Regions from separate parts of the Paenibacillus sp. QJM3NY_38 genome, predicted to be linked through region 1. Evidence: riboswitches for the same ligand, from Rfam matches in the RefSeq annotation. Region 1 holds a riboswitch; the other holds the start of a gene.
The links. A riboswitch is a leader RNA that binds a small molecule or an ion and turns the genes downstream of it on or off. The one in region 1 is predicted to bind S-adenosylmethionine.

Region 1 (15,947 bases):
AACCAAGCCATCCGCTCGACCTGTCCGATCTCAAGGAGATGGGGGTTGTCTGGTCATTTCGGGGGCATCCTATAAGAACAATCCCCTGGTTATGGATGAACGAATGAAACCGGGATACCCGGATGAGTTATTCCTGCGTGAGGATATCGTGAAAACGATTGATACGCGGTGGAATCCCTATTTTGGCAAATAGCGATCCAAGAACCAAGGTTAATCTGATGACGCGAGGGGGTACTGCCATGCTTCGTATGTTACTTGGGGAACAGCCCCGGCAGAATAACGGCCTGCTTGAGGAAGCCATCGAATCGATGGTCCAAACAACCCGGCTGCTGCAGAAGGAAATGGAGAAAAATCAGGATCCGACGCATGATTTTCGCAAGCTTGAGATTTGGACCCGGGGGTTGATCGTTTCCCTGGATGAGCTGGAACAGAGCTGGAATGCGGCCAGGCATTTCAGTCAATCGATCCAATCGGGTTACATCGATGACATGTCGATTCAGGAGCAAGGAGAATATCAACGGTATGTGTATTTTTACAAAAACGGCTTCATCCGCGTATTCTCGATCCTTGACAAGCTGGGGACGGTGTTGAACGATTTGTATGATCTTCAAACCTCCAAGGTGAAAGCGCATTTCTCTTATTTTACGGTCCTGCGGCAGTTTAAATTCCTGAAGGCCCACGGAGAGCTGGCCAAAGAGCTGGAGGAGATCAAGGATCGTTACAAAACACCGCTGAACACCCTCCGGAAACGGCGCAATGCCGAAATCCATTACATGAATTCCGAGATGCAGGATGATTTGTGGCAGCGTCATCAAGGACTGTCGGACAAGATCGAGCTGGAGGATATCGGCCAGCACCTGGACGATCTCAAACAGGGTGTTGATATGGTATGCCGGAGTCTGGCGGCCTCTTATAAATATACGAACAAGCTTTGGGCGAAAAATGGAGTCAGGACTTAGGCACAAAATCGCCATGAAATTCCTTTTGACAAAAACCTGAAAAGATTCTATACTAACTATTGCATTCATTAAATGTTATCAAATCAGATCAAATTAATCGGAAAAATTTCATATCGATGTTTTCTTATCGAGAGAGGCGGAGGGACAGGCCCGATGAAGCCCGGCAACCGACTCTAAGCGTGTAATTGCTTAACGCGATGACGCTTGGAGTGACATGGTGCTAATTCCTTCAAAGCTATAGGATATCCTTGGCTTTGACAGATGAGAAAAGGCGTTGACTTTTACGTAAAGAGGGCCCTTTTTGATTCTACAAAAAGAGGCTCTTTTCTTTTGGGTAAATAGATATGAAGCTACGGAAAAAGGAGGATTATCGGATTGATTGAGCTCAAGCAATTGACGAAGCAGTACGGAAAAGCCGGAACTTTAACAACTGCGTTGTCCGAATTGGATTTGTCGATTGAAAAAGGAGAAATTTTCGGAGTGATCGGACACTCCGGTGCAGGTAAAAGTACATTGATCCGTTGTATCAATTTGTTGGAGCGTCCCACCTCGGGCGAGGTGTGGGTGAACGGTAAGAACTTAACGTCGCTTGGCAAGAAACAGCTTCAGGCGGAACGCCGCAAAATCGGCATGATTTTTCAGCACTTTAACCTGTTGTCATCGGCGACGGTGTACGATAACATTGCGTTTCCGCTGCGTCTGATCAAGACGCCGAAGGCCGAACTGGAACGCAAAGTATCCGAGTTATTGGCTTTGGTTGGCTTGGAGGCGCATCGGGACAAATACCCGTCCCAGCTATCAGGGGGCCAGAAGCAGCGGGTGGGCATCGCCAGAGCGCTCGCGAGCGACCCGGAAGTGCTGCTGTGCGACGAAGCGACCTCTGCGCTTGACCCGCAGACTACGGATTCGATCCTGCGCCTGCTGCTGGACATTAACAAAAAGTTTCATCTGACGATCGTGCTGATTACCCATGAGATGCACGTGATTCAGAGCATATGCGATCGGGTCGCCGTCATTCATCAGGGCGGCATCGTGGAGCAAGGGCCGGTAACGGAAGTGTTTCTGAAGCCAGAGCATGAGGTAACCCAGGAATTTATCCGTCAGGAGATGGACAGCGGCGAAGCGCTCCGGCTGGCCATTCAGGGACAGGCAAACGGACCTTCAAGGGCGGTGCAGATTACGTTCCTTGGATCGAAAACGTACGAATCAATTCTGTCCCATACTGTGCATGAGACGGGCGTGAATTTTGCAATTCTGCAGGGCACGATCTCTACGATCAAAGAAACGCCGTATGGCCAGCTCATTGTCCGTTTTGAAGGGGAAGAGCGTGCCATCGAAGATACGATCCGGAAGCTGCTGGAACAAGGATTAGACGTGGAGGTGATTCATTAATGTTCGGACTCGATTTTACCCAGATCGACTGGAAAGAAATATGGACGGCAACCTTGGATACCCTGCGGATGCTAGGGGCATCGGCATTGTTCAGCTTCATTATCGGACTGCCGATTGGCGTGCTGCTCTACATGGCCGCTAGATCCACATCCGGTGTGGTACGCTTCGGTTACTCGATCCTGTCGTTCATTGTGAACATCCTGCGTTCGGTTCCGTTCATTATCCTGATCGTTGCGATGATCCCGATTACCAAATCGCTTGTGGGTGTTTCGTATGGCGTGCTGGGAACCATTCCACCGCTCGTGATCGGCGCTGCGCCCTTCTTCGCCAGACTCGTAGAAACCGCCTTGAATGAGGTGGATAAAGGGGTCATTGAAGCGGCTCATGCCATGGGCTCCTCGACAAGCCAAATCATATGGAGGGTTCTCCTTCCGGAGGCTCGTCCGGGCTTGCTGGCTGGGATGACGATCACGATTGTAACCCTGGTATCGTATACCGCGATGTCCGGTCAAGTCGGGGGCGGCGGTTTGGGCGATTTGGCCATCAAGTATGGATATTACCGTTATGAGACCGAGATTATGATCCTGGCCGTCGTGTTGATGATCGTGCTGGTACAGCTGCTGCAAATGGCAGGGGATCGTCTGGTGCGGCATTTTACAAGAAAATAACGGGATTGATGAGGCTTCAAGGAAGACAATATATAAATAATATATTTTTCGGAGGGAGAGTTTTAGAAATGAAAAAATGGACATTGGCATTGATCAGCTTGACCTTGGTTACGGTGTTGGCAGCATGCGGCAGCAAGCCTGCGGATAACGCGGCTGAGCCAGGGGGAACAACAGGAGGCGGCGCTCAAGAGACCGTAACCTTGAAAGTAGGCGCTTCGCCTTCACCGCACGCCAAAATTTTGGAGCATATCAAACCGGCACTTGAAAAAGAAGGCGTAAACCTGGAAATCGTGGAATTCACGGATTATGTTCTGCCTAATACGCAAGTGGACTCCAAAGAAATCGACGCGAATTTCTTCCAGCACAAGCCTTACCTGGATAATGAAATCAAAGAGCGCAAACTGGACCTGGAGTCCGTGATCGCCGTGCATGTGGAGCCGCTGGGAGCTTACTCCAAATCCATTAAATCAGCGGATGAGCTGAAGGATGGAGCTGTTGTAGCAATCCCGAACGATCCTTCGAATGCGGGCCGTGCATTGACCCTGCTGTCCAAGAATGGCGTCATTAAGCTGGAGGATGAAACCAAGCTTGAAGCTACCGCTAAGGATATCGTGGAAAATCCGAAGAACCTGGAGTTCAAAGAAGTTGAAGCCGCGATGCTGCCGCGTATGCTCGATGAGCTGGATCTGGCTGTCATCAACACGAACTACGCGCTTGAAGCGGGACTGGATCCAACAAAGGATGCGCTCTTTATCGAAGACAAAGAGAACCCTTATGCCAATCTGCTGGTAGCTCGTCCGGACAACAAAGACTCCGATGCCATTCAAAAATTGGCGAAGGCGCTGACTTCCGAGGACGTGAAGACCTTTATTGAAGAAGAGTACAAAGGTGCTGTCATTCCGGCATTTTAATTCGAGCACCAAGGCTCAATGATGCTGAACATAAGTTTCATCGTATCCGAGAAGAGAGGGATTATCCAAAAGACCGTGTGTCTTTATGGATGAGTCCTTTCTTTTTTTTGTTTAATGGGCCCTCTCCGCCGGGTTTGCAAGTTGTTAGGCCTTATCAAATCTTTTATACTGAAGGAAGGATATCCATCTGAGGAGGGAAAGCCTTGAAGGGAAAAGTGGCGCTGATTACAGGCAGTGCGACAGGATTGGGGAAAATGACGGCGCTGTCGTTAGCCCGGCAGGGATGTCATTTGGCTATAAATTATGTAAACAGCAAGGATGAAGCGGAGGCGCTCTCCCGCGAAATCGAGGGGTTTGGTGTCAAAACCATTGCGATTAAAGCCGATATCGCCAGCGAGCGTGAGCTGTATTCATTGGTGGATCAGACGGAGGAGCAGCTGGGAAGCATCGATATCCTGGTGAACAACGCAGGTCCGTTCATTCGGGAACGTCGTCTATTCTCGGAGTACAGCCGCGACGAAATCGTACATATGGTGAATGGCAATTTAACCGGCGTCATGCTGCTGGACCACCGTGTTCTGCCTGCCATGCGGGAGAAAAAGTGGGGACGCATCATCCACTTTGGATTCGGACATGCGGGAGAAGCCCGCGCGTGGCCTCAGCGTTCAGCCTACGCTGCCGCTAAAGTGGGCCTGGTATCCTTTACGAAGACGCTTGCGGTGGAAGAAGCCCCGTATGGGATCACCGTGAACATGATCTGTCCGGGGGATATTCGCGGAGCCAACAAGGAGAAGACCATCGATGAGGTATCGGGCATCCAAGACGGGCTGACCCCGCGCGGACGATCGGGAAGCGGGGAGGACGTCGCCAGGGTGATCGAATATTTATGCCTGGATAAGTCGGATTTCATTACCGGTAATATCATGGATATATCCGGCGGGCTGGATCCGATCCGTCCGTTGATTAAACCGGAATAACCTAAAATCACCCCACAAAGTGGAGTCCATGCTTCGATGGTTATTCCAACTTCTTTTGTACTTTGCGGGGCTCCCTAAAACATATCATTGCAATTAAAGAATTGCTTATGCTCCGCTGAAAACTTATATATTTTTTAATCTCAAAAAAAAGAGTCTTGGTTCCACGAGGGAAACCAAGACTCTTTATAGTTAAAGAAGATTTAGAATACTTGAACTACTTCTTGAATGCCTTCTACTTCTTCAACCAGGGCGCGTTCGATCCCTGCTTTCAGAGTAATGGTGGAGCTAGGGCAGCTACCGCATGCACCCATCAATTTCAGCTTAACGATGCCGTCTTCAACGTCAACCAGTTCCACGTCACCGCCGTCGCGCTGCAGGAACGGACGAAGTTTATCAAGCACTTCAGCCACTTCATCATATACAGTGGTTTGCGTGTTTTCACTCATCTTGTTCAACTCCTTTCCTCCCTATATTATAGTACATAAACCGGCAAAATAAAATGCCAATCTTAAGGCAGGTCTAATAACAATGTCCATTATCATTGAGTTTTGCACAAGCAATTCCTATTTCGGCACGGATAAAGTTCTGCAGACGCTGGAAGCCAAGTACGATTGTCAAGTCATCGAATACGGCTGCCTGACCAGCTGCGGCCAGTGCTACTTGATGCCCTTCGCTTATGTGGATGGCGAATGGGTCGAGGCCCCCACGGCTGAAGAGCTGCTTGACGTTGTCATAGCCAAGCTGGAGAGCTTTCAGGACAGCGAAGAGGAGAACTGACTTAACTTGACATTTCCGTGAGGAAGAACATAGCGTCTGCAGCCTGTTCGTTACTAGTAATGACGCTTGGATTTCCAGAGAACGCCGCTCTTCAATATTCTTGGTACCCGTCCCAGCACCGACGTGCTGCCCATGAGTCCAAAGCCCGCATGTTTGCCGAGGGAGCCGAGGGTTCCCTTGAGCTTCAGCGGAGATACCTTTGGCGTATCATCACGCCATAAAGCTTTCATGACATGTCCCACTTGCTCGGCTTGAGCCCCGGCTGCCTGCGCGCTTGGGACGAACGGAAGGCTGGCGCAGTCGCCGATCACGTACACTTCCGGATGGGACGGAACCTGATACCACTCGTTCAGCAGTATGCGTCCGCTGCGGTCTTTTGGCAGATCGAGATCCTGTACGACTTTTACGGGCTGAATGCCCGCCGTCCATACGGCTAGGTCGGTTGCGATAGGCACATCCAGATTGTACACGGCATCCTTCTCAACTCGGGATACGGAAACCCCGCTGTGGATATCCACATGGTGTTCCTCAAACCAGCGATGAATATAAGCAGACAAACGGTTAGGAAAAGAAGAAAGTACCCGTTGTCCCCGGTCCAAAATGGCGATATTAAGGTCAGGCCGGCTTTCACGAAGATCGGCAGCGAGTTCGATGCCGCTTAAGCCTCCGCCAATGATATGAACTTGACCATAAGGTCTGAGGTTGTTCAGGTGCAAATAGGTTTCCCGGGATGCAGAGAAAGATTGCAGGCTAAACGTGAATTCTTCAGCGCCCGGAACGCCATGATATCGGTCCGTACATCCCAAAGCAATGGCGAGTTGGTCGTATTCCACGGGATCGTTGTTCGTCAGGTTAACAAGCCTCTTCTCCAGATCGATGGATGTGACTTCACCATATACAATTTGGAGGCGGTCATACACCGGGAATTTAACACGAACGGCGGTATCGGCCACGGTGCCTGCTGCCAGCGCGTAGTATTCGGTTTTGAGTCCTTGGTATGGCATGCGGTCGATGAGCACGACCTCCACGTCTGGAGGAAGATAGCTGCTGAATAATTCTTGAATTAAGGCAAGACCACCATAGCCTCCGCCGAGAATGACGAGCTTTTTCATAAATTTCTTCCTTTCTCAAGAGATAAGAAGGTGAGCGCCGATTCGCAAGAAAAACGCCGCTGGAAGCGGCTTAGGTTACCCACGCTATATTATCTCTTTAACCTGTTTTCCGTTTTTTGGAACGTCTCTCGTTTGCTTAAATCCTGCTGGTAAGACTTATTCGTAAACCTTGATCTCGTTGTAGAAGGTATCGCGTTCAACCGGAATCCGGCCAGCGCCTTGGATGAGCCAGACGAGCTCTTTGCGTGTTAGCCCCTCCGGAGTCAAGGCTCCTGCAGCATGGCTGATGCGTTCTTTGAGGATCGTACCATGGACATCGGAAGCGCCGAAGCTGAGAGCAACTTGAGTCAATTGCGGTCCGATATTAATGAAGTACGCTTTGATGTGGTCGATATTATCGAGCATCAGACGGCTGATGGCAATGGTCTTCAAATCCTCATAGGCCGAATTGCGGCGCATGATGCCTGCATTCTTATTCTTCGGCTGCATGGACAGCGGAATGAATACCATGAATCCACCGGTTTCATCTTGAAGATCCCGAATTTGCAGCATATGGCGGATACGGTCCTCATGGCTCTCGATCGATCCGTACAGCATGGTCGTGTGCGTCTTCATGCCAAGCTTATGTGCGGTACGGTGAACGTCGAGGTATTGATCTACGTTGGCTTTATCCACCTTCATCTTCTGACGGTATTGGTCAGACAGAATTTCGGCGCCGCCGCCCGTTAAAGACTGAAGACCCGCTTTTTGCAGTTCTTGAAGTACTTCCTTCGTGCTAAGTCCGCTAATGCGAGTGAAGAATTCAATCTCCGCCGCGGTATAGGCTTTCAGGGTTACTTCCGGGAAACGCGCGCTCAATGCCTTCAGGGAATCTACATAGTACTGGAACGGCACATGGTTATTATGTCCGCCAACGATGTGAAATTCACGAATCCCGGGATGAATATGCTGCTCGACATACTCGATCATCTCAGCGCCGGAGAGGGTGTAGGAGCCTTCCTCGCCTTGATCTTTCCGGAAATTGCAAAAAGCGCAGTGGGATTCGCATACATTCGTAAAATAGAGACTCATGTTCTCAATGAAGTAAACTTTTTTCCCGTTCTTGCGCAAATTTGCTTCATTAGCCAGCTGCCCGAGGGTCAGCAGGTCATCGGTTTGGTACAAATACACACCGTCTTCAAGATTCAGGCGTTCGCCGTTTTGGACTTTCGCAACGATCTCCGCCATTCTCTGATCGGTAAATGGTGTCACAATTGTGGACATGTTCAATCCTCCTGTTCACACTTGAACTGCATAGAAGATCCAGCAGAAAAAGCGATCATAAAGTGAATCACTCCCCTAAGGGAACGGTCCGTTTATAGTGGTATAACAACAAACATCAATAATGGGCTGAATAAATAAGTAAGTTTGTGAAAAAATATACAACTGTGGACCAGCCATAACCTTTGCCGCTTTTTTAGCTGAGGGATGTGACAAATATCCAACAGTTGCCGCCCATGTTCCTTCCCTATTATAAACCTGACCCCTCGGGGTAGCAACACAAATAGAGGAATTGAAAATAGGTTATTCATTACATATCAAACGCCATCATAACAACCTTGAGCGAATTCGCGAAGAGGAGTATACTGAAAGAGTGAACGAAAAGGAGGGTGACCTATGATTACAATCAGCGACTCAGCTGCAGAACGTTTGAAAGAAATGCTTGCTGAACAGGAAACGCCCAATATGTTCCTTCGACTGGGTGTCACTGCCGGCGGCTGCAGTGGTTTTTCATATGCAATGGGCTTTGACGATCAAGAAACGGAAGCTGACGTGTACATGGACCTGCAGGACATGAAAGTCGTTGTCGAGAAGGACGATCTGAAGTACCTGAACGGTCTTGAAATCGACTTTGAGGAATCCGGCATGACCGGCGGCTTCACCATCCACAACCCGAACGCCACCGTCACTTGCGGCTGTGGTTCGTCATTCCGTACGGCAACGGATGCGGGCAAACCGAACGAGGAGCCTTGCTAATCAGCGGGTTTTTAGCGTTAACGGTTTCGGATGTGACGATCGGAAGACTTGCGGAAGCTAGGCGCCATGATTGCGGTATGCACCGATAAATACGCAGACCTCAATCGCGATATGGAATAAAACACAACCCTAAAATTAGCGTTTTGGGATTGTGGATCACGGCCTTTATGACGGTGTATAACCGTTATGGAGGTCGTTTTTTATAATAAAGTTATATAACTAAATGAAGGGGAATCCTGCTCATGAGAAATAAGGTTATCGCACGGTTACTCCTATTTTTGGTTTTAGTAGGATGCGCGGGGGAGAAGAATCTCTTCCATATTGAAGGGACCGTTGAAGAGATAAATCTAAAGGAAGCATGTATTTATGTAGACGGCTTTTGGTTACCGGTAAAAAATGCGGAAACTTATCATGTTGGTGATGTGGTCTTCGCAGAAGTTGAGAGTAAAGCAGAAGGAGACCAATATGACCCCGAGAAAATCACGGTCAATAAAATAGAAATTAGAGAACCATTCAATAAATAAACTCGATGGTTGGGCTTCCTTTCCAAGAACATAAAAAAGCAGCCAACTCCGCGATAAGGAGAGGCTGCTTTTTGGGGTTCTTCCTATTCAGACCGGGAAGAAGAAGGTATCGTTCAGCATCAGCACGATCATGCCGGCGGCCACAAGCGAAAATACGATGCAGCCCGCTCCGAGCCCTCTGCGCTTATCCTTGATGAACTTGAAGCCCATGACAAAGATAAGAACGGTGATGGCTGCCAGGGCAACCGACATGCCGACAATGGCAATCCAGTACAATATTTCAAACAACGCTGCCAAGGTGACAAAGCCTCCTTTATAGGTATCCATGGTGATGGATTTAATACGGACAAAGCTCTGTTCTTACTATACGATAGATCACAGCATTTGCAAAGGGAGGCTGCCGCGAGGCAGCAAGAACCTCGATTATTAGGCATACCATCACGGACAATCATCCAAGACAAAGCGCGGATAGGGGAATAGGATAACGTATGTCATGAATAAAAGGAGGCGAAAGCAGCATGGCGGGAAGACAACTGGCCAGCAAGTGGCTGAAGACGGAAGCGCTGCTGACCGATCCGCAGGTTGCTCCCTACATTCCGGCTACCCAGTCGTATGGAGGGGATACCCTGGTCTCAATGCTGGCCGAACACGAAATGGTCGTGATTAAGCCGATTATAGGAACCGGTGGTAACGGAGTCATCCGAATACAAAAAGACGGAACGGGATACTTGGTAACCCATAAGAGGCGTACTGTTCATGTAGATACATTGAATTCCCTGTTATACGTACTGAGCAGGATGAGGCTGAGACGGCGCTACATGATACAGCAGGGCATTCATTTGGCTAGAATTCAGGGACGTCCGCTGGATTACCGTGTAAAGGTAGTCAAGGATCGAGGGAGATGGGAATTCCGGGCCATGCTTGGGCGGCTCGCGAGCCCAGGGCTTTTTGTGACGAATATTTGTAAAGGGGGGACGCTGCTTCGTTGTGGTCCTGCACTCCGGCTGTCACTGCCCCACATTAATGCGAGGGAAAAGCGCAATGAAATGCGCCAATTAACCAGGCAGTGCATAACGATACTGGAATCCCGCTTTCCAGGAATCGGGGAGCTGGGGTTTGATTACGGACTAGACAACGAGGGTAAGATTTGGATTTTGGAGGTAAATACAAGACCAAGCTGAATTTTTTGTTTAATTTTCCCAATTTGAGACGTTTATATGATTTTTTAATAGGGTAATAAAAAAATAACCACAATCTACCGATATTATAATTGATCAATTTTTTTTATAGTAGAAGTTCCCTATATCCTGTGTATAACATTTATCCCCATAATCCACTTTGATATGACCCTGTTTTTTACACTTACCAACAAATTATACACAGGATTTCCACAAGAGGTTGTGGATAAGCGAACAGTTGTTCCGTTTTAGCATGTCTGATATGATAGATTCAGGAAATTTGAGGAAGGGGTGTGAGAGGGATGGCTATGTTGACGGATGAGATGCTTCTCGATTCCTATCATATGGCTGTTGAGTTGAAGTTGGAACGAGAGTTCATCACTCTACTGCTAGCCGAAATTCATAAACGGAACTTGGACACCGATTCCGGCAGCATCCTGCATTAATCAGATTTTTCGTATATAGAATAGATAACTTACGACATGATACGTATATAATGTGGGAGCTTTCAACCAAGTTCTACATATGGTTTGAAGAATAGAAAAGGTATCTTCGGTTCCAGGGCGGGTGTAACCCCTTTCGGAACGAAGATACCTTTTTTTCTATGAATATGGATGTAGATGAAGTTAAAAATTCTAGCTGCCTTTACAATTTCATGTTACTGCTGTGGCCCGGTGCCAATCTGGCCTCAGGATCGAAGTAAACCTTGGCATTGTTCACGGCGGTAGGTGCTTCACCAAATCCAACAGCGATCAGTTTGACCTTGCCCGGATAGGTGGTAATATCGCCGGCTGCAAAAATGCCCGGGATACTTGTTTCCATACGGGAATCCACCACAATGGAGTTGCTTTCAATGGCGATTCCCCATTCGGAGATCGGACCGAGAGAGGACACAAATCCGAAATTGACAATGACATCGTCGACTTCAATCTCCTGCGTCTCTTTGGTCTTAATATGTGAAAGCGTAACCTTCGTAATCGTATCTTCACCATGCAATTCGGTGATCTCGGTTGGTGTAATGATGTTCACCTTCGATGCCATGAGCTGCTCCACACTATGTTCATGGGCACGGAATTTGTCACGGCGGTGAACCAGTGTAACCTGCTCGGCGATGGGCTCGATCATGAGCGCCCAGTCTACCGCGGAGTCGCCGCCGCCGCTGATGAGAACCTTCTTGCCTTTGAAGCGGCTGAGGTCGTTGACGAAATAATGAAGGTTGGTCTTTTCGTATGCTTCTGCCCCTTCAATCTCCAGTCGACGGGGTTGGAACGCTCCTACACCGGCTGTAATGATAACAGCTTTGGCGTGGTGTTCACCCAAATTCGTTTTTACGACAAAATGACGTTCTTCGAGTTTTTCCACAGCTTGTACTTTCTCTTCAAGACGAATGTCCGTTTTAAAAAGCTCCATTTGGGCGGACAGATTGTTCACAAGCTCTTGAGCGGTTACTTTCGGAAAGCCTGCTACGTCATAAATATATTTCTCAGGATACAGCGCAGCCAATTGGCCTCCAAGCTGAGGCATGCTCTCGATAAGTTTTACCGAAGCTTGGCGCATTCCGCCGTAAAAAGCAGCAAACATACCTGCAGGTCCGCCACCGATAATCAAAAGATCCGTCATATTGCTGTCTTGTGGCATCGTTGTCATGCGGTAAGCACCTCCATAAAATGAGTTTATATTCGAATCAGACAGACGTTCTTGTCCGGATAAAGCTGATTCACGAATTCCTTACCTATTATAATCGTCCCGAAGCGGCATGAAAAGACGAGAAATGAGTTAAAATACCTAACATTGGAATGGATACGCTTACTTAGTAAGTAAGGGGATAAATGGCGGAATGATTTGCACATTATATGGCAAAAAATTTCTTGATATTTGCATAGTTTATGCATATGATTAACGTGATAACTTGTGTTCATTACAGGGTAGTCCTATATATTGTCAACTGTAGCCGAAGTAAGGAAACCTTAGTGTTACAGCTGTTTTTGAACCTTAATGAACCATCAGGTCAAATGTTGAAACGGGCTCTGATTAGGGCTCTTCTCTTTTTTTGGATGCAATTTCACAGAATGTTAACATGTGCACCATACTGTATATATAAAGAGTAAGCTGGAAGGAGCAATAGAATGAGCAGCATACCGAAGATCGTAATCCTTGGCGCGGGTTACGGAGGCATATTGACAGCGCAGCGGCTGCAAAAAGAGCTGAATTATAATGAGGCCGATGTTACATTGGTGAATCGCCATGATTATCATTATATTACAACGCATTTGCATATGCCGGCAGCAGGAACAGACAGCATTGAGAATACCCGGGTATCCATTTCCAAGTTGATCGACGAATTCAAAATCGACCTGGTCAAATCCTCGGTTCAGGAAATCCGCCTTCACGATAAGAAGGTTATTCTTGAAGATGGAACATTATCCTATGACTATCTTGTCATTGGACTCGGCGGAGAGCCGGAAACCTTCGGGATTCCAGGACTCGCAGAGCATGCGATGACGATCCGAAGCATCAACTCGGTACGATTGATACGTGAGCATATTGAGTATCAGTTTGCTTTATATAAAAATGAGCGCAGACCGCAGGAGCGCATTAACTTTGTGGTTGGCGGAGCCGGATTCAGCGGCATCGAGTTTGTAGCCGAGCTGGCGGACCGCATTCCGAGACTGTGCAAGGAATACGACGTCGATCCGACGCTGGTGAACATCTATAATGTCGAAGCCGCTCCTGCCGCGTTACCGGGGTTTGCACCGGAACTGGTGGAGTACGCCATGAGCGTTCTTGAGAAGAAAGGCGTTACCTTCAAGATGGGCATTGCGATCAAGGAATGCCTGCCAGGCGGAGTCGTTCTGAACAATGGCGAAGAGATCCGGGCGGCAACGGTGGTATGGACCGGCGGCATCCGCGGGAACCGTCTGGTGGAAGCAGCCGGTTTCGAAACGATGCGAGGCCGCGTCAAGGTTGATGAATACTTGCGTGCTCCCGGATACGAGAACATTTATATTATCGGCGATAACTCCCTGATTTTTAATGAGGAAGGCAGACCTTATCCGCCAACCGCCCAAATGGCGATGCAGCAAGGCGTGTGCTGTGCCCAAAATATCGTTGCGGCAATTCGGGACAAGTCGATGCGCAAATTCGAGTTCCATAACAAAGGCACGGTAGCTTCTCTTGGACGGGGCGAAGGCATTGCGGTTGTCGGGGATAAGAAATATCAGGGATGGAAAGCGGCCCAGCTGAAAAAGTTGGTGGATCTGCGCTACCTCTTCATTATTGGAGGGATTCCGCTCGTCCTGAAAAAAGGCAGGTTTCTATAATGAGACACTGCAGCGTTCAAGTACGGGGGCTGCTCACCAGAGATGAGCTGGATCGTTATAACGCTCTCATGGAGGTAGGCTCCTATCTGGAGTCGCAGGAGCGGTACGATCTGGCTTACACCATTCAGCAGGAGGTCGACATTCTCATACTTCCTGCTATTGAGCGGCTCAAGGATAAGGGGCGTGCCCGGGACCGGGCGACGGCTGAATATCTTGAAACCTTGCGCAAGCAAGAGCAAGATGAAGACGACGGTGAGGAATAGAAGAAGGGATGCTCTCGTGTTGAGAGTATCCCTTTTTTGACATTATAAGTTTTTTGGGGTCCCCGCAAAGTATTTGGAATAAACATCGTAGCATAGGCTCCACTTTGTGGGGATATTTTGTACATGCTGTTTATGCAGAAGGAATTATACCTTCATTAAATCTGTAAATGAAGCCTGATCGAGCAGGTTGCCGACATAGAACGGACCGAACTCGCCGAAACGCGCACTTACTTCGTCAAATCTCATTTCGTACACGAGCTTCTTGAACTGAAGCGCGTCGTCGCTGAACAAGGTTACGCCCCATTCCCAATCGTCGAATCCAACGGAACCGGTGATGATCTGTTTGACCTTGCCGGCATAACCGCGGCCAATCATCCCGTGGCTCTTCATCATGGATTTGCGCTCGTCCATGCTGAGCATGTACCAGTTGTCCGACAAATCCCGCTTTTTGTTCATCGGATAGAAGCAGATATGCTTCGATTTTGGCAGGGCCGGCTTCAGACGGGCAATGACATGCGGATTCTGCATCGGATCCTCATCGGAGGAGCCGGCCAGGTAGTTGCTCAGCTCGACAATGCTTACATAAGAATAAGCCTTGGTGGTGAACTGGGCGAACGTTGTTTTGTTAAAGGCGTTCTCGATCGCGTTCAGCTCTTCCAGCGTCTCGCGCAAAAGCATAAATACAAAATCGGCTTTCTGACCGACGATGGTATATACAGCGGTACTGCCTTTTTGGGCAGCTTCGACGGCATCCCATTCCTCGCGGAATGCATTCAGCTCGTCCAGCGCAAAAGCACGTACTTCTTCATCTGCAGCTTTCCAGGCCGGCCAATTGATGGTGCGGAAATCGTGCAGCGCATACCAGCCCTCAAGCGTCATTGCAGCTTCGTTCATGTGATCACTCCTAAACGTTATGTTCGTTATAATTGAAGCGGATGGCCGCTTGCATTAACTTCCTATATTGTACTGTAAGCGCAGTCGGAAGGGCAAACGCCGACACAATGTATTCACGATTGTTCGTTGATCTGTGACATTATTTTTAGTAAACTAGCTATTAGCTAAAGCTTGGTGTGCTGTTTCTTGCTGCAATAGAGTAGAATAGCTGCTACGCGTAGGTGATAAAGAAGAGGTGAAAACAGCGATCATGCTTCAATTTATTCCTGTGCTCGTGCTGATGATTTTGTTTTTTGTCATGATGTTCGGTATCGGTTTTATCCTAAATATGTTGATGAAGACGACCTGGTTTCCTTGCTTTCTGTTCGTGATTGTCATTTTGCCGGTCGTTGTATACAGCTTGTGGGATCGGGGCCAAATGTCGTTCTGGACTCACGTGGGATCCTTCCAACTGGTGGATTACTTAACGGGAGTTGCAGGTCTGATTGGTGCCTACATGAGCGGATGGACCATTAAGACATTGCGTATTAAAGGCTTTAGAATGTTTTAACGCGCTTGGCGCAAATTGAATGTAGTGTTGATGGCGGCTCTGCAATACCTGGGGGCCGTCATTTATTATTTTGTGGAAGCATGCAAATGGCGGGTGCAAGAATTCCAGAATTTTTGATGCGAAAGAACCGACTTCGAGACGACGGATTTATGATAGAATAGAGGAAGTCTATTTTTGGGCGACAGGGGGAGCATAAACGATGCGCATGACTAATTTTTTACATTTTACCGAGAACCACCGTTACTGCGTATACCGTGACTTCTGTTTAAGCGGCCTGGATGACAAAATGCTTGGTTCGATTTATCAACCGATGGTTGGCGCGTTTGCTGTCAGTCTGTACCGTCTTCTCGTATCGCATGTGCCGGTGGAGAAGGTGGGTTACTCGGCTATTGAACAGCAGCGAAGA
Region 2 (15,947 bases), 340 kb from region 1:
CTAGCTACCGCGAGACCTGCCAGCACATCGCTATGCCCGCCAAGGAATTTGGTCGCGCTATGGATGACGATATCCACGCCGAACTCAATCGGACGCTGGTAAAACGGCGTCATGAACGTATTATCCAGCAGGGTAAGCAGGCCATGCTCCTTCGCCCAATCCGTCACCGCACCAATGTCGGTAATTTTCAGGGTCGGGTTCGAAGGGGTTTCCATATAGACGGCTTTCGTATTCGGTTTGAGGGCGGCCTTCACCTGATCCAGATCGGTCATGTCCACGAAGGTGCTCTCGATGCCCATACGGCTTAAAATGCTGGTAAGCAGGCGGTAGGTTCCGCCGTACACATCCTCCGTCACGATCATGTGATCCCCCGAACTGAGCAGCATGAACGAGCTGGAGATCGCTGCCATTCCGGAAGCATAAGCAAAACCGCGTACGCCTCCCTCCAAGAGGGCGATATAATCCTCCAGCGCCTGCCTCGTCGGATTGCCGGAACGGCTGTAATCGTGTTGCGGCGGGTTAAAGATGTCTTCATGATGAAACGTCGAGGCTTGATAGATCGGAACGCTTGAGGCACCGGTTGCCCGGTCGATTTCCCCGCCGAAATGCAATAGTTTCGTCTCGAAACGGAGTTCTTCTTCGTGTCCCCGTTTAGCAGATAACTGCTTGGTTTGCGTTTCCAAGCCGGATGGACCTTTATCGATGCTCATTCTCCCGTGCTCCCTTCCAATTCAGCCATGGCTGCGTTCAGTGCAGCATCCAAATCCGCGATCAGGTCATCCGCATGCTCGATGCCGACCGAGAACCGGAGCAAGCGGTCATCCACGCCGATCGCTTCCCGAATCTCAAGCGGGATGTCCGCATGGGTCTGGACGGCAGGGTATGTCATCAGGGACTCGACGCCCCCCAGGCTTTCTGCGAACGCAATCAGCTTAATGTGCCGCAACACGGGCTCCACATAGCGGGCGTCCTTCACCTTGAAGGAGAAGATGCCCGTGTTGCCGCTGGATTGACGATTCTGGATGTCATGTCCCGGATGGTCCGGCAGGGCAGGATAATACACCTCGCCGATCGCCGGGTGAGTTGTCAAAAACGTTGCCACTGCGGTTGCATTCGTCTCGTGCCGATCCATGCGCAGCGCAAGCGTCTTCATTCCTCTCATCAGCTGATAGGAATCCGTCGGGCTTAAAACCGCGCCGATGGAGTTATGAAGGAAAGCCATCTCCTCCGATAGTTCCTTGCCCTTCGTTACGATGATCCCCGCCAGCACATCGTTGTGTCCTCCCAAATACTTGGTGGCGCTATGTATAACGATATCCGCCCCGAGCTCGATGGGTCTTTGGAAATACGGAGTAAGCAGCGTATTATCCACAATGCTGATCAGTTGATGGTGCCTTGCCCATGTACAGACGGCTTCGATATCCGTAATCATCATCAGCGGATTGGTCGGCGTTTCGATAAATACAGCCTTCGTGTTGGGCCTTCTTGCCCCTTCCAGCGCATCCAGGTCATTCGTATCCACGTACGTAGCCGTAACGCCGAACTTGGACATAATCCGCTCCAGCAGCCTATACGTGCCACCATACAGATCCAGCGATACAATCAGATGGTCCCCTTGACCGAACAAAGCAAAAATCGTCTGAAGGGCAGCCATGCCCGAGCTGCAAGCAAAGCCGGCATCGCCGGATTCCAGCTCGGCGCAGGCGTCCTCCAGTACCGACCGGGTCGGATTTTTCGTACGGGCGTAGTCAAACCCCGTGCTCTGGCCTAATTTGGGATGGCGGTATGCGGTAGCCTGATAAATCGGAAAATTCACGGCTCCGGTTACCGGTTCTTGCACCGAGCCGATCTGTGCCAGCCGGCTCTCTATATTCAAAGGTTTCTTCTCCATCACAAACTCTCCTCCCGTATACGGCTATATTTGCGGACCAATATCGTATGGCGTTTCCTGATATACATAGTAATTGAGCCAATTAGTAAATAATAAGTTTGCATGCGCCCGCCATATGGACGGAGGCGTCCTTGTGGGATCATTATTCGGGTAATAGTTGCGCGGCAGTTCGATGTCCATGCCCTTGGCAACGTCCCGGTCATACTCCCACTTCAGAGAGTCCGCATCATACTCGGAATGCCCTGTGGCAAAAATCTGCTTTCCATCCCGGCTTGATACCAAATAAATGCCTGCTTCCTCGGACTCGGACAGGATGACCAAATCGTCAATGCCTGTAATGTCTTCGCGCCGAACTTCCGTATGACGGGAATGCGGAACAAAGAACATTTCGTCAAATCCGCGGAGCAGCTTGGTACATGTTTCATTGATCGTATGTGGAAATACGCCGAAGCATTTTTCCTCAAGGCTGTATTTCGGCACGCCGTAATGATAATAAAGTCCGGCTTGCGATGCCCAGCAGATATGGAGCGTGGAGGTCACATGCGTCTTGGTCCATTCAAAAATTTCAGTAAGCTCATCCCAGTAATTCACTTCTTCAAACTCCAACTGCTCGACCGGAGCTCCTGTAATGATCATGCCGTCAAAACGACGGTTCTTCACTTCTTCAAAGGTTTTGTAAAATGATTTCAGATGCTCAGCCGACGTATTCTTCGAAACGTGCGAACTCGGGTGAAGAAGGACAACATCCACCTGGAGCGGGGAGTTACCGATCAATCGCAGCAGCTGGGTCTCCGTCGTTTCCTTGGTTGGCATCAGGTTCAGAATAGCGATCCGCAATGGGCGGATATCCTGATGAAATGCGTGACTCTCATCCATGACAAAAATGTTTTCTCCAGCCAGAACTTCCTTTGCCGGCAAGGCATCCGGAATTTTAATCGGCATCGTGGCTCACTCCTTCGAAATATGAAATGATACATCCATAAAAAAGCTGTGAGAAAGAGCGTTAGACTGTATAAACGCAAGAAGACCTTTCTCAAAGTAGAGAAAGGTCATCATATACGTATCACAATGCGCCTCTCTCATCTGTCAGACTATACAACGGCTTCAAAGAAGCGTCGTATCTCCTGCAAGAATTAGCACCGTGCGATGTTGCCGCCGGTTGCCGGGTTTCATAGGGCTAGTCCCTCCACCTGCTCTTGATAAGATTTCGCTTTATTCAGTTGTCTTAAATTGTTCGTAATTGATACTTACTTTAAATCATTCCCAATTTTTCGTCAAGAACCTTTTCATAAAGTCCGTCACACTTCACCGAAGGTTTCCATACCCTGTACCATGGCCCTTGGCTGCACCGGATTTCAACTTGAAAGGTCCTACACCCGGCGTTATACTAGACAAGTGCTGTTTAAAACCGAGTATGAAAGAGGTGACATGGAAGATGGACGGTGACCCGAGCCAGAAACTGGATGCACAAGACGCACAACCGCATAGGATTAAGATCAGCTTACCGGCAGAGGGCGGCGTTATTTTTCATGCGCTTTTTATCGTATTCTAACCTTCCTTGATTATGCCCGTATACCGGTGGGCTGATATCCTGTGCCTTTACTGCTTAACCAAGCAGCTTGTATTTGACAAAGGAGTGATATCAGATGAAAATCCGGTTGGTCGATTCGGGCGTATTTACCCCTATTGATGACATCGAAATGACGCTGACACCTCCGGCCAGCGGCTTCTACTGGCTGGATGCGGACGTGGATGATTTAGCCGAACTGCAGCCCCTCTTCTCCCTGCATGATCTTGCGGTTGAGGATTGCCTCAGCGAAGAGGAGCAGCGTCCCAAAATTGAAATATACGAGAACCACTATTTTATCGTCGTGAACAGCATCCGGTTTGACGACGAAGAGATTTTCCTTCGGGCATTGAATGTTTTCCTGGGCAGACATTTTATTATTACGGTGACCAAGCAAAAGATCCACGAGCTTCGCACCGTTAAACCGCTTCTCTGGGAGGATGAAGTCAGCACGCCTGACCGCTTCCTCTATCTCTTGATCGACCTTGTGACGGACAACTATTTCTCCGTCGGGGACCGCATCGAGGCGCGGATTGAAAAGCTGGAGGAAGACATTCTGATGCATACCAAAAAATCCCACCTCAGCGAGATCATCGGTCTGCGAAGCGAGATTCTTTGGTTGAAAAAGGTGCTTGGACCGCAGAAGGAAGTTATCAATACGCTGAACAAAAAAGATCTCCGGCTGATCGATGACCAGCTGCAAAAATATTTCAGCGATATCTATGAAAATGCCGTGAAAATTTCCGAAACCTTCGAGACCTACCGGGATCTCATGGGGAACCTTCGAGAGGCTTACCAATCCAGTATCGCTAATCGGGCCAATGAAATCATGCGCGTGTTTACCGCCATTACAACGATCTTCATTCCACTGACGCTGATTACGGGCATTTACGGCATGAACTTTGACAATATGCCTGAGCTTCACTGGGAATATTCTTATTATGTAGTTATAGGCGTCATGATTTCTGCCGGTGCTCTCATGTTTTATCTGTTCCGTAAGAAAGACTGGATATAAAAATACCGACAGAATCAGGACGGAACTCCTTACCACTAAGGAATCCGTCCTGATTTCGTTCGTGCGGTTTAGCCTGCGTTCGCTTTACCAGGTTCTTCTCGCCGGAAGCGAATCCGTATCAGGCGCAGCCGCTCATACAGCTTCTCCGTTCCGCCAATCTCTTCTACCTCTCCATTGTGGGCTTGTCCTTCTCCATATACCCGTTGTAATACGGGTTTAAGAAATGTATCGCCCAGCTCCTCAAAAGCCTTCCATACCGTCGCCTGCTCTGTAGCCGTCATCGTATTCAGCTCAACCTCCAGCAGCTGCTCCGTATCATAACCTTCCTTCTCAAGACCTTCCAATTCCTCAACCAAATCTCGACGAGTTAACGAAGTGCGTTCTTCCAGCTCGGTCAGCGAAGCTCCCTCGGCTATGCCAAGCAGCATCGTACGGCGAATTCGGAAGCGGTCCAGCTCTTGCTTGTATCGCTGCTCCTTCTGCTTATACAGCCAGGACAAGAACACCTCTTCCTGCAGCTGCTTATCAACCCAATCCAGTGGAAAGGTTGTGGTTCGCTCGATTTTCGTCGTGATCTCCAGCCACTCCGCCCCATGCTCTGAAGACTTGCTGATCCCGATTCCCGGAAGCTGCAGCAGCTCTTCCTCATTCTGGGGGATGAAGGCGCTAATCATGCGCAGCACCCGATTGCTGGCAATGAAATAAGGTGCTTTTCTTCCGGAGGCCGCCTTTCTTCTGCGCCAGGCACACAGCTCCGTGTACAGCTCCTCCGAGCCATACAGCTCACTGTAGCACTGCAGCTTCTGCACACCAAGATTCTTTCCTCCAGTCTCTCCCGGTTCATGGAAGACCCCCTCCACAAGCGGCCGGAACCCCTCTCCAAGCTTCTTCGCTAATTGATGTCGGTACACGCATAATAACTCATTCCACGAACTTCCTTCATACCACTCATCATCGGATACTTCGCCGTCCGGTTCCATGTTCCGCCAACCGAGCCGCCATCCTCCCTCTTCCTCACCGATCCAGACTTGAGCAGAACGGAGGTGACCTGACTCATCCGCTCCGCTCATCTGATTCATGAATACAATTTGCATCCCTCGAATACCTCCCGTTTACGCATTCAGCACAACGATGGAACAACGCAAAAAAGCACCTCTCCTCCGCCGCAGCGACAAAGAAAGGTGCTTCCCGTTCCATACGTTATACTGTTGAATTCATAATACCATAATCTGTAATAGAATGAAACCCATTTTTGCTCACTCTATATAAGAATAGAAGTTAAGCTTGAACGCTCTTGGCCTCATTTACTGCCAGCTTGGCCAACGCCAATGCACCGCAGAGACCCGCATTATCGCCGAGCATCGGCGGAACGATGAATTGATCAATCCCGTCATGAAGGCTTGGATGCTGTACATATCCGGCAAGCAGCTCCTGAAGCTTCGTGCGGATCAGCGGGAACAGCTGCTCCTGCTTCATAACGCCTCCGCCCATCACGATTCGCTGAGGGGACAGAATGAGGACATAATTCATCAGCGCTTGTGCCAGATAATAAGCCTCCATCTCCCAAGCCGGATGATCCGGCGTCAATTCCACACCGGGAACTCCCCAACGTTTGCCAAGAGACGGTCCGGCTGCAAGCCCCTCCAGACAGTCTGCATGATAAGGACAGGTCCCTTCATATTGGTCTTCCGGATGGCGGCGCACATAAATATGCCCCATCTCCGGATGAGACAATCCGTGGATCAATTCACCAGCTACCACGGCGCCTGCTCCTACTCCCGTTCCGATGGTGATATACAGACAGCTATCCAGTCCCTGGGCAGCGCCCCATGTATATTCTCCAAGAGCTGCTCCGTTTACATCGGTATCAAACCCAATCGGAACATTAAAACGCTCTTCCAAAGCTTTGACAATATTGTAATTGCTCCAATGCGGCTTCGGTGTCGTTGTAATGCAGCCATAAGTCGGGCTGCCCTTCACCGGATCAATCGGCCCGAAAGAACCGACTCCGATCGACTCTATATCCTTATCAGCAAAAAAGTTAAAGACATTTGCCATGGTTTCTTCAGGGGTTGTTGTCGGGAAGCTCACTCGCTCCACAACCGTACCATCCTCCTTACCCACGCCGCAAACGAACTTGGTTCCTCCTGCTTCAATTGCTCCAAGTAAACTCATGCTTCTTCCATCCTCTCCACGATGTGCTGTGCCTTGTTCTCTATATAGTTGCTAACAAGCTCTATTCGAAGCATATGTAAACATTGTGCTCCCGTCAAGTCTGCCCGCCTCTTTCTCTGCTTCTGCCCGTTCCTGACGCGGCCAGTAACAGCCATGAGAACAAAATAATGACCGCCGTCCACGCCCACGCCAGCCCGCTTTCGCCATTGCTTACCGCAACGTAAATCGCCGTGGGCAGCGTTTGCGTAACGCCCGGTATATTGCCTGCAACCATCCAGGTTGCCCCAAATTCCCCTAAACCTCTGGCAAAGGCCAGTATGAACGCCGAAATTCCCGCCCTGCGAACAAGCGGCAGCGTAATCCAGCGAAGGACCTGCCATTCACCGGCGCCAGCCGATCGCGCCGAATCCTCAAGCTCCGGGTCCACGGACTCAAAGCCCACCCGCATGCTCTGATACACAAGCGGAAACGAGACCACAATAGCCGCTATGACCGCGGCTCCCCAACTAAAAATGATGGGTCTGGCAAACAGCCATTCAGCAGCTGAACCTATCCAGCTGTTTCTGCCCAGCATGACAAGCAGAAGAAAGCCAACCACCGTAGGCGGAAGCACGAGCGGAAGCATCAGCAGCGTTTCTACCGCCGTCTTGCCGACAAACGAGCGCCGGGACATCCAGCGCGCTGCTGCTGATCCCAGTATAAATGCTATGATGCTGGACAGCAGTGATGTTTTTATCGACAACCATACCGGCATCCAGAACATTTCGGTCGTGGTCACGGCGACGCCTCCGCTACCTCAAATCCAGCCTCCGCGAAGATATCCCTGATCTCGGGCTTCCGCATAAATTCAAGAAGCGCCTCAGCCTCCTGCGGATGCTTGGCATTACCGGGAACCGCTGCAGGATATTCGATTGGTTGGTGCTTGTCCGGATCGACCTCAAGCGCAAGCATTGCCTTGGTGGAACTCTTCAGATCGGTTTTGTACACAAAACCGGCGTCCGCATTCCCCGACTCTACATAAGCCAGAACCTGCGTCACGTCCTTGGCATACACCGCCTTGGATTCCACATCATCCCAAAGGCCTTCATTCTGAAGAGCCTCCTTGGCATATTCTCCGGCCGGTACCGTATCCGGCTGCCCGATAGCCAGAACGCGCATCTCGGGTTTTAATAGATCCCGTAATTGCTTTACGTTCTGTTTGCCGACAGGCTCAATCAGCACCAATGCATTTCGAAACATCAACTGAACCGCATCGGATTGCACGATCCCCTTCTCGACCAATCGATCCATCGGCTCCGTTGCCGCGGATATAAACAAGTCTACGGGGGCCCCTTGCTCAAGCTGTTGTCCAAGAGAGCCCGAACCGCCGAAATTATAACGCAGCGTAACATTCGGAAACTCCGCTTCAAATCGTCGTCCGGTCTCTTCCAGACTGGATTTGAGGCTTGCTGCTGCCGAAACCATAACTTCCACCTTCTTCTCGGCCCCCGAGGGCTGTTTAGAGGTATCGGTTGAAGGAGTCTGGTCGGAGGCGCATGCCGATACAAGAAGCAGCAATGCCCCGAGCAGTAATCCGGTCAAGATTGATTTTCTTCCGAAATTAAACCGTCTCCGCATGACTAGGAAACCACCGCCACCCCAAAAAGATGACCGAGGCTCTTCATCTCAAGCTCCTCCAGTTTGGTTAATGCACGTTCGTGATCCACGCTTAAGCGGCACAGATCCAATTCGCACTCCATGGGAACCTCGCAATGGATTTCGGCCAAAGCCCGGGACAGATGCAGCATTTCCAGATCCGCCTCGATCTTGGTGCGGACCCCTTTGGTCAGTGAATCAAGATTCGCAAGAATGCCTTCCACCGATTCATACTCCTGAATCAACTTGACTGCCGTTTTCTCGCCAATCCCGCGAACGCCCGGATAATTATCGCTCGTATCTCCCATCAGGCCTTTCACATCGATAACCTGTCTTGGAGAAAGTCCTTTTTCCGCGTACAACGTTTCCGGGGTATAGTGCATATAATTGCCGTGTCCCTTTTTCATAATAATGACGGAAGTCGAATCGTTTACGAGCTGAAGCAGATCGTGGTCCCCCGACAGAATCTTTACATTCATGCTGTCCCCGTACCGTCTGGCCAGCGTGCCGATGCAATCATCGGCCTCATAGCCCACGACGCCCAGGTTCGGAATTCCCAGACATTCCGTCACATCGCGCACCAACGAAAACTGCGGAACCAGATCATCCGGGGCTTCCGGACGATTGCCTTTATACGACGCGAACTGCTCTGTTCGAAATGTTTTTGATCCCATATCCCAGCAGCACGCCACATGGGTAGGCTGAAATTTATCGATAGCATCCCACATATACCGCAGGAAGCCGTAAATCGCGTTGGTCGGCACTCCCGCTTTGGTTCGACGGATATAGCCGCTTGACGCGGTTGCATAATAAGCACGAAATAATAAAGCCATCCCGTCTACAAGCATTAAGGATGGTTGTTGATTGGGTATCACAGTCATGATCGCTCCTAACTTTAACTTCTCTGATATTACCTTAAATATACCTTGTCATTATACCATATCCCTATATAGACTTGGGCTTGTCATAAGGTATTTCTTTGAATTTCCTATCTTTGGCTGTCCATAAGAAAACGTTTATTCTATCGACCGCATTTAGCGGAAGCTTTTCTTACGAGGATGCTAAGCCTCGGATGTTTATACTTTCTTATCTCTTTAAACAAAAGAGCATCCCGGCGGTCGAAAGACCTTGGGATGCTCTACCTTCTTCAGCAGGAGAATGTGTACATGCCGGATCATCTTCTTCAACATCGGGGTGCATCAGCTCTTGTAACCAGCCTCTATTGAGCCTGTCGTCGCTTCCGCGAAAAATCCATTCTACTTCTGCCATGACTCCTGATATTGTTCCGCTTTAAAGCCGACGGTCACTTTACTGCCGTCCGTCACGATCGGACGCTTAATTAATCTCCCGTTGGACGACAACAGTTCAATTTTCTCTTCATCGGAGAGCCCAGGCAGCTTGTCCTTCAGATTCATTTCCTTGTAGACCTCGCCGCTCGTATTGAAAAATTTCTTAAGCTCCAGACCGCTCTTGTCGATAAGGTCGGCTAGTTCTTCCTTCTGTGGCGGTTGTTCAAAAATATTTTGAAGTTCCAGCTCATGTCCTTCGTTCTGCAGCCATTTGACCGCGTTGCGGCATGTCCCGCATTTCGGATATTGATATACTTTCAGTTTGCTCATTCGATACGTTCTCCTTCTTGTGTTGTTTTGAACCTACTTAAGTCGCCTCATCCGCGAGCATGTTTCTCAGTGCGTTCATATCCTCAGGAAGCGGGGCTGTGAATGTCATCGTGCTCCCCTCAATCGGGTGAATTAGCGTCAGGCTCGCTGCATGCAGCGCCTGCCGGCCCATAAAGTGGTCCAGCCTCATGATCGTTGCGGCTTCCAGGCCTGCTGGACCGGCAGCAAAGTCCGAATCCGCCCCGTCTGATCGTAACTCCCGATCGCTGTAAACCGGATACCTGTACATCTGATCTCCAATCAATGGACAACCGATGCTAAGCATATGCACCCGAATTTGATGGGTACGGCCCGTTTCCAGCTTTAATTCCACCAAGGATGCGTAAGGGTAGGTTTCGGATACCTTATACCGCGTTAGCGAAGGATATCCTTCGGGAGTTACGATGCGGCGGTGGGGCTCTAACGGGTCCCGATCAATCGGACCGTCAATATCGCCCGAGGGCAAAGCAGGCTTGCCATGAACAAATGCTACATACCTCTTGTCAACCGTGCCGGCTATCATTTGTTCGGAAACATGCTGGTGAATATATGCATTCTTCGCAATCACCAACACGCCGGAAGTCTCCTGGTCCAGCCTGTGAACCGCTCTGAACCGGTATTTCCAGCCCTTCTCCTGCCAATAGTGAACGACGCCGTTCGCCAGCGTGTCCGTATAATGCCCGTGCGTCGGATGGACAATGATCCCCGCCGGCTTGTTCAGGACAAGCAGATGTTCATCCTCGTACAGAATATGAAGGTTCATCGGCTGGGGCAGCATATCGTCCGATCGTTCCTGCTCCATCCGGATTTCGATCAGATCTCCGGCATGCACGTTAACGCTAATGTATACACGGGCCCCGTTCAGCATGATGCCCTGCTCAGTCAACTTGAGGCGCGACAGCAACTTACGGGATACCCCCATCCGTTTTTGCAAAATGGTCTTAAGTTGCATGCCGTCTTCCTGTGGGGACACGACATAACTGATAGGCGGATAATACAAACTCATGAATTACCGAAACACCTTTCCGCTTCGCTCATATTCGACATCCGGAATCCCGGCGTGCACATTGGCTGCCCGTGCAGTCACGAAGAAATAGTCGGACAAACGGTTCAAATAGCGGCGGACCTCCGGATTGATTTCCGTGGTTCGCTGCAGCGAAACGGTCAACCTCTCGGCGCGACGGCATACGGTCCGACATACATGAAGCAGCGAAGACAACGCGCTTCCGCCTGGCAAGATGAAACGCTCAAGCGGAGGGTTCTTCTCCTCGAAAGCATCCAGCCATACCTCCAGATTGTCCACAAGCTCGGCGCTTACCTTGAGTTTATCCTCTCGAGGTCTCGCATAGGCCAGATCCGAGCCGCAATCGAACAGTTCATGCTGGATTCGAACGAGCTGAAGATGCAGTTCCTCAAAGTCGGCTTCCTTGGCCAAAAACACGGCCTGACCGACAAAGCTGTTCAATTCGTCAATTGTGCCATACGCTTCTATGCGCGGGTCATCCTTGGGCACACGACCGCCAATAATTGAAGTTTCCCCTGCATCTCCCGTTCTTGTATATACCTTCATCACATTATCCTCCATTTCATCGTCCGATCCTTATTCATGAACACCATATATTTTAAGATTATAGAATTTATAGTTTCAGCGAAGCTGAGCAATTCTATAATCGCAAGAAAAACTTCCTTTAACCGCGGTCTGTCTTCTGAGAAAGTACGTCGATAGACGTTTTTCTTATTATGCTCCACTATAGCATAATTTCGGATCAGGGTCCCTCTGCGGCGGAATAAGCCCAGGCCCATCATGATTCCGGGACATTTTTTTTCATCAGAGGGAATCTTTAGACGCAAACAAGGCTGATCCGTAAGGCATCTAGCCCCAGGAACAGCCTTGTAATATTCAATCAGATCGTATTTTATAGTTTCTTTTTGGGATGGGCCTTCATATATTCGTTAATCTTCAAGTCCAGCAAGCTGCTGATCTCGATGACAATCTCCGACGTGAAGGACTGCTCTTCCAAAAAAATTTGTTCCATCTTTCGGCGAAGCATATGAATTTCGTCTTCCAAGGTAATTTCCTGAGGAGTGGATTTGGCTGATTTAATTGACCATTTACCGTGATTATTGTCTTCAGCCGTATAGTCACCACGGTAGTTTGACAATTCATAATCACAAAACACTGGTGATCCCTCCTTGGAAAGTAAAATTCTGCCCCCAAAATAAAATTATAACATATATTTTGCCAATGGAAAGTAATTTTTTTGTTAATTCAAGGAAAAAGTTCAACGATTTCCTTGCCTACTTTATTTTTTCCACAAAATTGCCCATTCTCTCCAAGGCCTCATTCAGTTGGGCAATGGATGTAGCATATGAGCAGCGAATGAATCCTTCCCCGCCAAGACCGAATGCGGTGCCCGGTACGGCAGCCACTTTCGCCTCGGTCAGCAAGCGCTGGGCAAATTCATCCGATCCGAGTCCCGTTCGCTTGATGCTTGGGAACGCGTAGAACGCTCCCTGTGGCTCGTGGCAATCCAAACCGATCTCGCGCAGCCCTTGAACCACGAGTCTGCGCCGCTGGTTATAGGATTCAACCATTCGGTCCTTTTCCCCCATGCCGTTACGCAATGCTTCGAGCGCGGCGACTTGCCCCATTGCGGGTGCACACATAACCGTATACTGGTGGATTTTCAGCATGGCGCCGATCAGATCCGAATGAGCACACACATACCCCATACGCCAACCTGTCATAGCAAATGCCTTCGAGAAGCCGCTCACCAGAATGGTGCGGTCCATCATGCCTGGCATCGAGGCAAAGCTGACGTGCTTGCCTTCATATGTGAGCTCAGCATAGATTTCATCGGAGATCACAATCAGATCGTGTTTTTCCACTACTTCCGCAATGGGCAGCCAATCCTCATAGGTCATGATCGCTCCTGTTGGATTGCTTGGGTAACACAGGATCAGGATCTTTGATTTGGGGGTGATTTGCGCTTCGAGCGCCTCGGCCGTCAGTTTGAAATGATGCTCTGCCGTCGTTTCAATACCAACGGGCACCCCGCCACCGATTGAAGCAATCGGCGAGTATGAAATGTAACACGGCTCGGGAATCAAAATTTCATCTCCGGGAACAATCAAGGCACGCAGCGCCAGATCAATCGCTTCACTGCCGCCTACGGTTACGATCATTTCATTGGCAGGATTATAGGTCACGTGGAAACTGTCGTTCAAATATTCCGCGATCGCCTCCCGCAGTTCCGGCATACCGGCATTGGACGTATATCCTGTAAACCCGCGCTCCAATGAATATACGCAGGCTTCTCGTACATGCCACGGCGTTACGAAATCAGGCTCACCGACACCAAGTGTGATAATATCTTTATTTCCACTGACGAGATCAAAAAACTTACGGATTCCAGAGGGTTGAATGTCCCTGACCCTGGGCGCCAAATAGGAGCTCATCGATTTCCTGTTATTTTCTGCAAGCTGCTGTTCGTTCACAATCATAGCACACGCTTCCTTTACGGCGAGATCAGGAGACGATTGTCTTCTTGACGTTCTTCAAAGATAATCCCGTCTTGTTTATATTTTTTCAAAATAAAATTCGTTTTGGTCGATAGTACAGAATCGATAGGTGACAGTTTCTCCGAAACAAAGTTGGCCACCTCACGCAAGTTTCCGCCTTCCACTTCAACAAGCAAGTCGTAGGCGCCAGACATAAGATAGACCGACTTCACCTGCGGGAATAAATAAATCCGTTCCGCAATTCCTTCAAAGCCTCTTCCGCGCTCAGGTGTAATTTGAACCTCGATCAGCGCCGTAACCTTCTCGTCTTCCACCTTGCCCCAGTTGACTACGGTCGCATACTTAACAATGACGTGATCTCGTTCAAGCTCAGCAATGGAGGTCTTTACTTCTTCCTCATCTACACCGAGTAGAGTAGAGAGCAGAGCCGGCGATCTTCTCGCGTCTTCTTTCAGCAGATCAAGCACCTTTAGTTTCAATTCGCTAAGCTCTTCCATATACGTATCCTCCAGCACTTATTCCGAATAACCGTTCTTATAGCATGATATATCGGAACAGAGATTAATACTTATATTACAATAACTTACACGGGATGTGCAAAAAAAAATACCGATGCATGCCGGCAGCAATGGCTGCGGGGGTCATCGGCTCATAGATTGAGTTAACCATGGGATCATTGGGTTACATTATTAGAAGCAGGCGCTACATTGGTGGCATGCGGCGCTACATTCGGGTGATGCGCGAACGCGCCCATGCCGGAAGTTTTTTGATTAATGGTTTCCCGAGTTTTTTGCAGCGACTGCTGCGCTTGCTTATGCTGCTTGTCCACATTGTATTTCAATGCATGCCGAGGCGCGGTATACATATTCTGCTGCTTCATCATATTAAAAAACTCGCCTTGCAGTCTCAGTGTATCCGCAGTCAAATCTGTAAACATTTGGCGCACCTCAGGGCAAGAGGCTTCCGTCGTGGCTGTCGTATACTCTCGAACGGCACGTTTCAGCTCTCCCAGAATAGGGCTAAGCATATCCTCTTCGGGCAGGTATGAAGATCCATTAGGGGTTACCATAAGTCGTTCCTCCTTAACAATTTTGCTTCCTGGTCTATACATCTCCTCTTATTGAGGCTGCGTCGGCGCGATATTGCTGTGAATTTGCAGAGCGTTAACCAAGGTGTCCAGATGCTGCTCATGGCGTTTTACGAATCCCAGCAGCGCCTGCTGGATGGCTGGATTCTGACTGGCTGCTGCTGTCGCGGCACAATGCTTGGCCAGCATGGTTTCGTTGGAGATGCAATCCGCAATATAGTCCAGTTCTTTTGAGGTCAGAGGCTGTAATTGCTGATTAGGTGTCATCTTTGTGTTTGTTCCCCTTTCCATTTAGGTTGCACAGGAGCTAGTATGCCACCTATATAAAAATCTATGTCGTGAGATGTCATTAAAAACGAAAGGAACGTCCAAACTAATAACGATGTGACAATGAGGGGTGAGGGACATTTTACTGACCGGCGGAATAACGCCCTGGAAATATTTAAACACTGAACCTGTAAAAAAATACCCCAGTCTATCAGAACAGCTCAGCTGTGATGTGCTCATAGTCGGCGGCGGTATAAGCGGCGCGCTGATGGCCTACGTGCTGACCATGCAAGGCGTGGACACCGTCCTACTGGAGAAAAAACGCGTGTGCGAAGGCAGCACATCCGCCAATTCGGGGCTGTTGCAATTTTCTAACGACTGCCCTCTATCTGATCTGATCCAACAATTTGGTGAACAACGGGCTTCCTCCTTCTACATGATGTGCAGACATGCGGTACGCCGGATCACCGAAATCGCAAATCATCTGTCCAGGGATTCCGGCCTGATCACGCGAAGCAGCCTCTACTATGCCAGTACCCCTCAAGATGTCGGCATGATTCGGCATGAGTATGACCTGCTCAAACGGAAGGGCTTCGATGTCGAATACTGGGGCCGCGAGCATGTGAAGGCTAACTTCCCGTTCTCAAAAGAAGCGGCCATCTATGCCCGCGGCGATGCCGAAGTCGATCCCTACCGTTTCGGGCATAATCTTCTCCAGGATGCCAGCGAGCATGGGCTGCGAGTTTACGAAAATAGCGAAGTCAAAGAAACACGGTATACCGATAGTGATGTCACCGTCTTAACCGATAAAGGAAGCGTTCTGGCCAAGAACATCATCTGGGCCACCGGGTATAGCACCCAGGAATGGAAGCCTGATTATCAAGCGGAGCTGCTCAACACCTATGCCATCCTGACGGAGCCGGTATCCGATCTGTCTTCATGGTATGAGCGCGCATTCATATGGGAAACAAATCGCCCTTATCTCTATTTCCGGACAACGCCGGATCAGCGAATCATAGCCGGGGGGCTGGATGAGCCGCTGCCTCCTTCTGGCAAACCAGAGGAGTACGCTGAACCAAGAAGCCGGAGATTGTTAAATGAAATTCATCAGTTGTTCCCCCATATGACGG

Region 2: another riboswitch for S-adenosylmethionine. It lies ahead of metA (homoserine O-acetyltransferase MetA); the one in region 1 lies ahead of AC0VZ8_RS28740 (methionine ABC transporter ATP-binding protein).

Annotation. Positions count from the first base shown of each region.
Region 1 covers NZ_CM149665.1:6,187,274-6,203,220, reverse strand. Annotated here, with positions in the region: gene AC0VZ8_RS28750 (hypothetical protein) at 1-193, shown strand, start outside; gene AC0VZ8_RS28745 (Cthe_2314 family HEPN domain-containing protein) at 240-959, shown strand; SAM riboswitch class I at 1,081-1,227, shown strand; gene AC0VZ8_RS28740 (methionine ABC transporter ATP-binding protein) at 1,335-2,351, shown strand; gene AC0VZ8_RS28735 (methionine ABC transporter permease) at 2,351-3,019, shown strand; gene AC0VZ8_RS28730 (MetQ/NlpA family ABC transporter substrate-binding protein) at 3,088-3,930, shown strand; gene AC0VZ8_RS28725 (SDR family oxidoreductase) at 4,134-4,907, shown strand; gene AC0VZ8_RS28720 (NifU family protein) at 5,108-5,353, opposite strand; gene AC0VZ8_RS28715 (YuzB family protein) at 5,436-5,684, shown strand; gene AC0VZ8_RS28710 (NAD(P)/FAD-dependent oxidoreductase) at 5,738-6,796, opposite strand; gene mqnE (aminofutalosine synthase MqnE) at 6,953-8,059, opposite strand; gene AC0VZ8_RS28700 (HesB/IscA family protein) at 8,453-8,812, shown strand; gene AC0VZ8_RS28695 (hypothetical protein) at 9,055-9,336, shown strand; gene AC0VZ8_RS28690 (hypothetical protein) at 9,424-9,633, opposite strand; gene AC0VZ8_RS28685 (YheC/YheD family protein) at 9,855-10,517, shown strand; gene sda (sporulation histidine kinase inhibitor Sda) at 10,817-10,960, shown strand; gene AC0VZ8_RS28675 (NAD(P)/FAD-dependent oxidoreductase) at 11,160-12,161, opposite strand; gene AC0VZ8_RS28670 (NAD(P)/FAD-dependent oxidoreductase) at 12,641-13,834, shown strand; gene AC0VZ8_RS28665 (hypothetical protein) at 13,834-14,097, shown strand; gene hemQ (hydrogen peroxide-dependent heme synthase) at 14,242-14,991, opposite strand; gene AC0VZ8_RS28655 (YuiB family protein) at 15,242-15,541, shown strand; gene AC0VZ8_RS28650 (replication initiation and membrane attachment family protein) at 15,741-15,947, shown strand, end outside.
Region 2 covers NZ_CM149665.1:5,844,736-5,860,682, forward strand. Annotated here, with positions in the region: gene AC0VZ8_RS26945 (aminotransferase class I/II-fold pyridoxal phosphate-dependent enzyme) at 1-710, opposite strand, end outside; gene AC0VZ8_RS26950 (PLP-dependent transferase) at 707-1,891, opposite strand; gene metA (homoserine O-acetyltransferase MetA) at 1,916-2,833, opposite strand; SAM riboswitch class I at 2,968-3,097, opposite strand; gene corA (magnesium/cobalt transporter CorA) at 3,538-4,473, shown strand; gene AC0VZ8_RS26965 (HRDC domain-containing protein) at 4,542-5,567, opposite strand; gene AC0VZ8_RS26970 (ROK family protein) at 5,752-6,648, opposite strand; gene modB (molybdate ABC transporter permease subunit) at 6,743-7,426, opposite strand; gene modA (molybdate ABC transporter substrate-binding protein) at 7,423-8,229, opposite strand; gene AC0VZ8_RS26985 (5'-3' exonuclease) at 8,268-9,164, opposite strand; gene AC0VZ8_RS26990 (hypothetical protein) at 9,370-9,552, opposite strand; gene AC0VZ8_RS26995 (arsenate reductase family protein) at 9,540-9,902, opposite strand; gene AC0VZ8_RS27000 (RluA family pseudouridine synthase) at 9,940-10,947, opposite strand; gene AC0VZ8_RS27005 (cob(I)yrinic acid a,c-diamide adenosyltransferase) at 10,951-11,511, opposite strand; gene AC0VZ8_RS27010 (aspartyl-phosphate phosphatase Spo0E family protein) at 11,858-12,121, opposite strand; gene AC0VZ8_RS27015 (aminotransferase class I/II-fold pyridoxal phosphate-dependent enzyme) at 12,240-13,445, opposite strand; gene AC0VZ8_RS27020 (Lrp/AsnC family transcriptional regulator) at 13,460-13,960, opposite strand; gene AC0VZ8_RS27025 (spore coat protein) at 14,137-14,532, opposite strand; gene AC0VZ8_RS27030 (hypothetical protein) at 14,581-14,817, opposite strand; gene AC0VZ8_RS27035 (NAD(P)/FAD-dependent oxidoreductase) at 14,948-15,947, shown strand, end outside.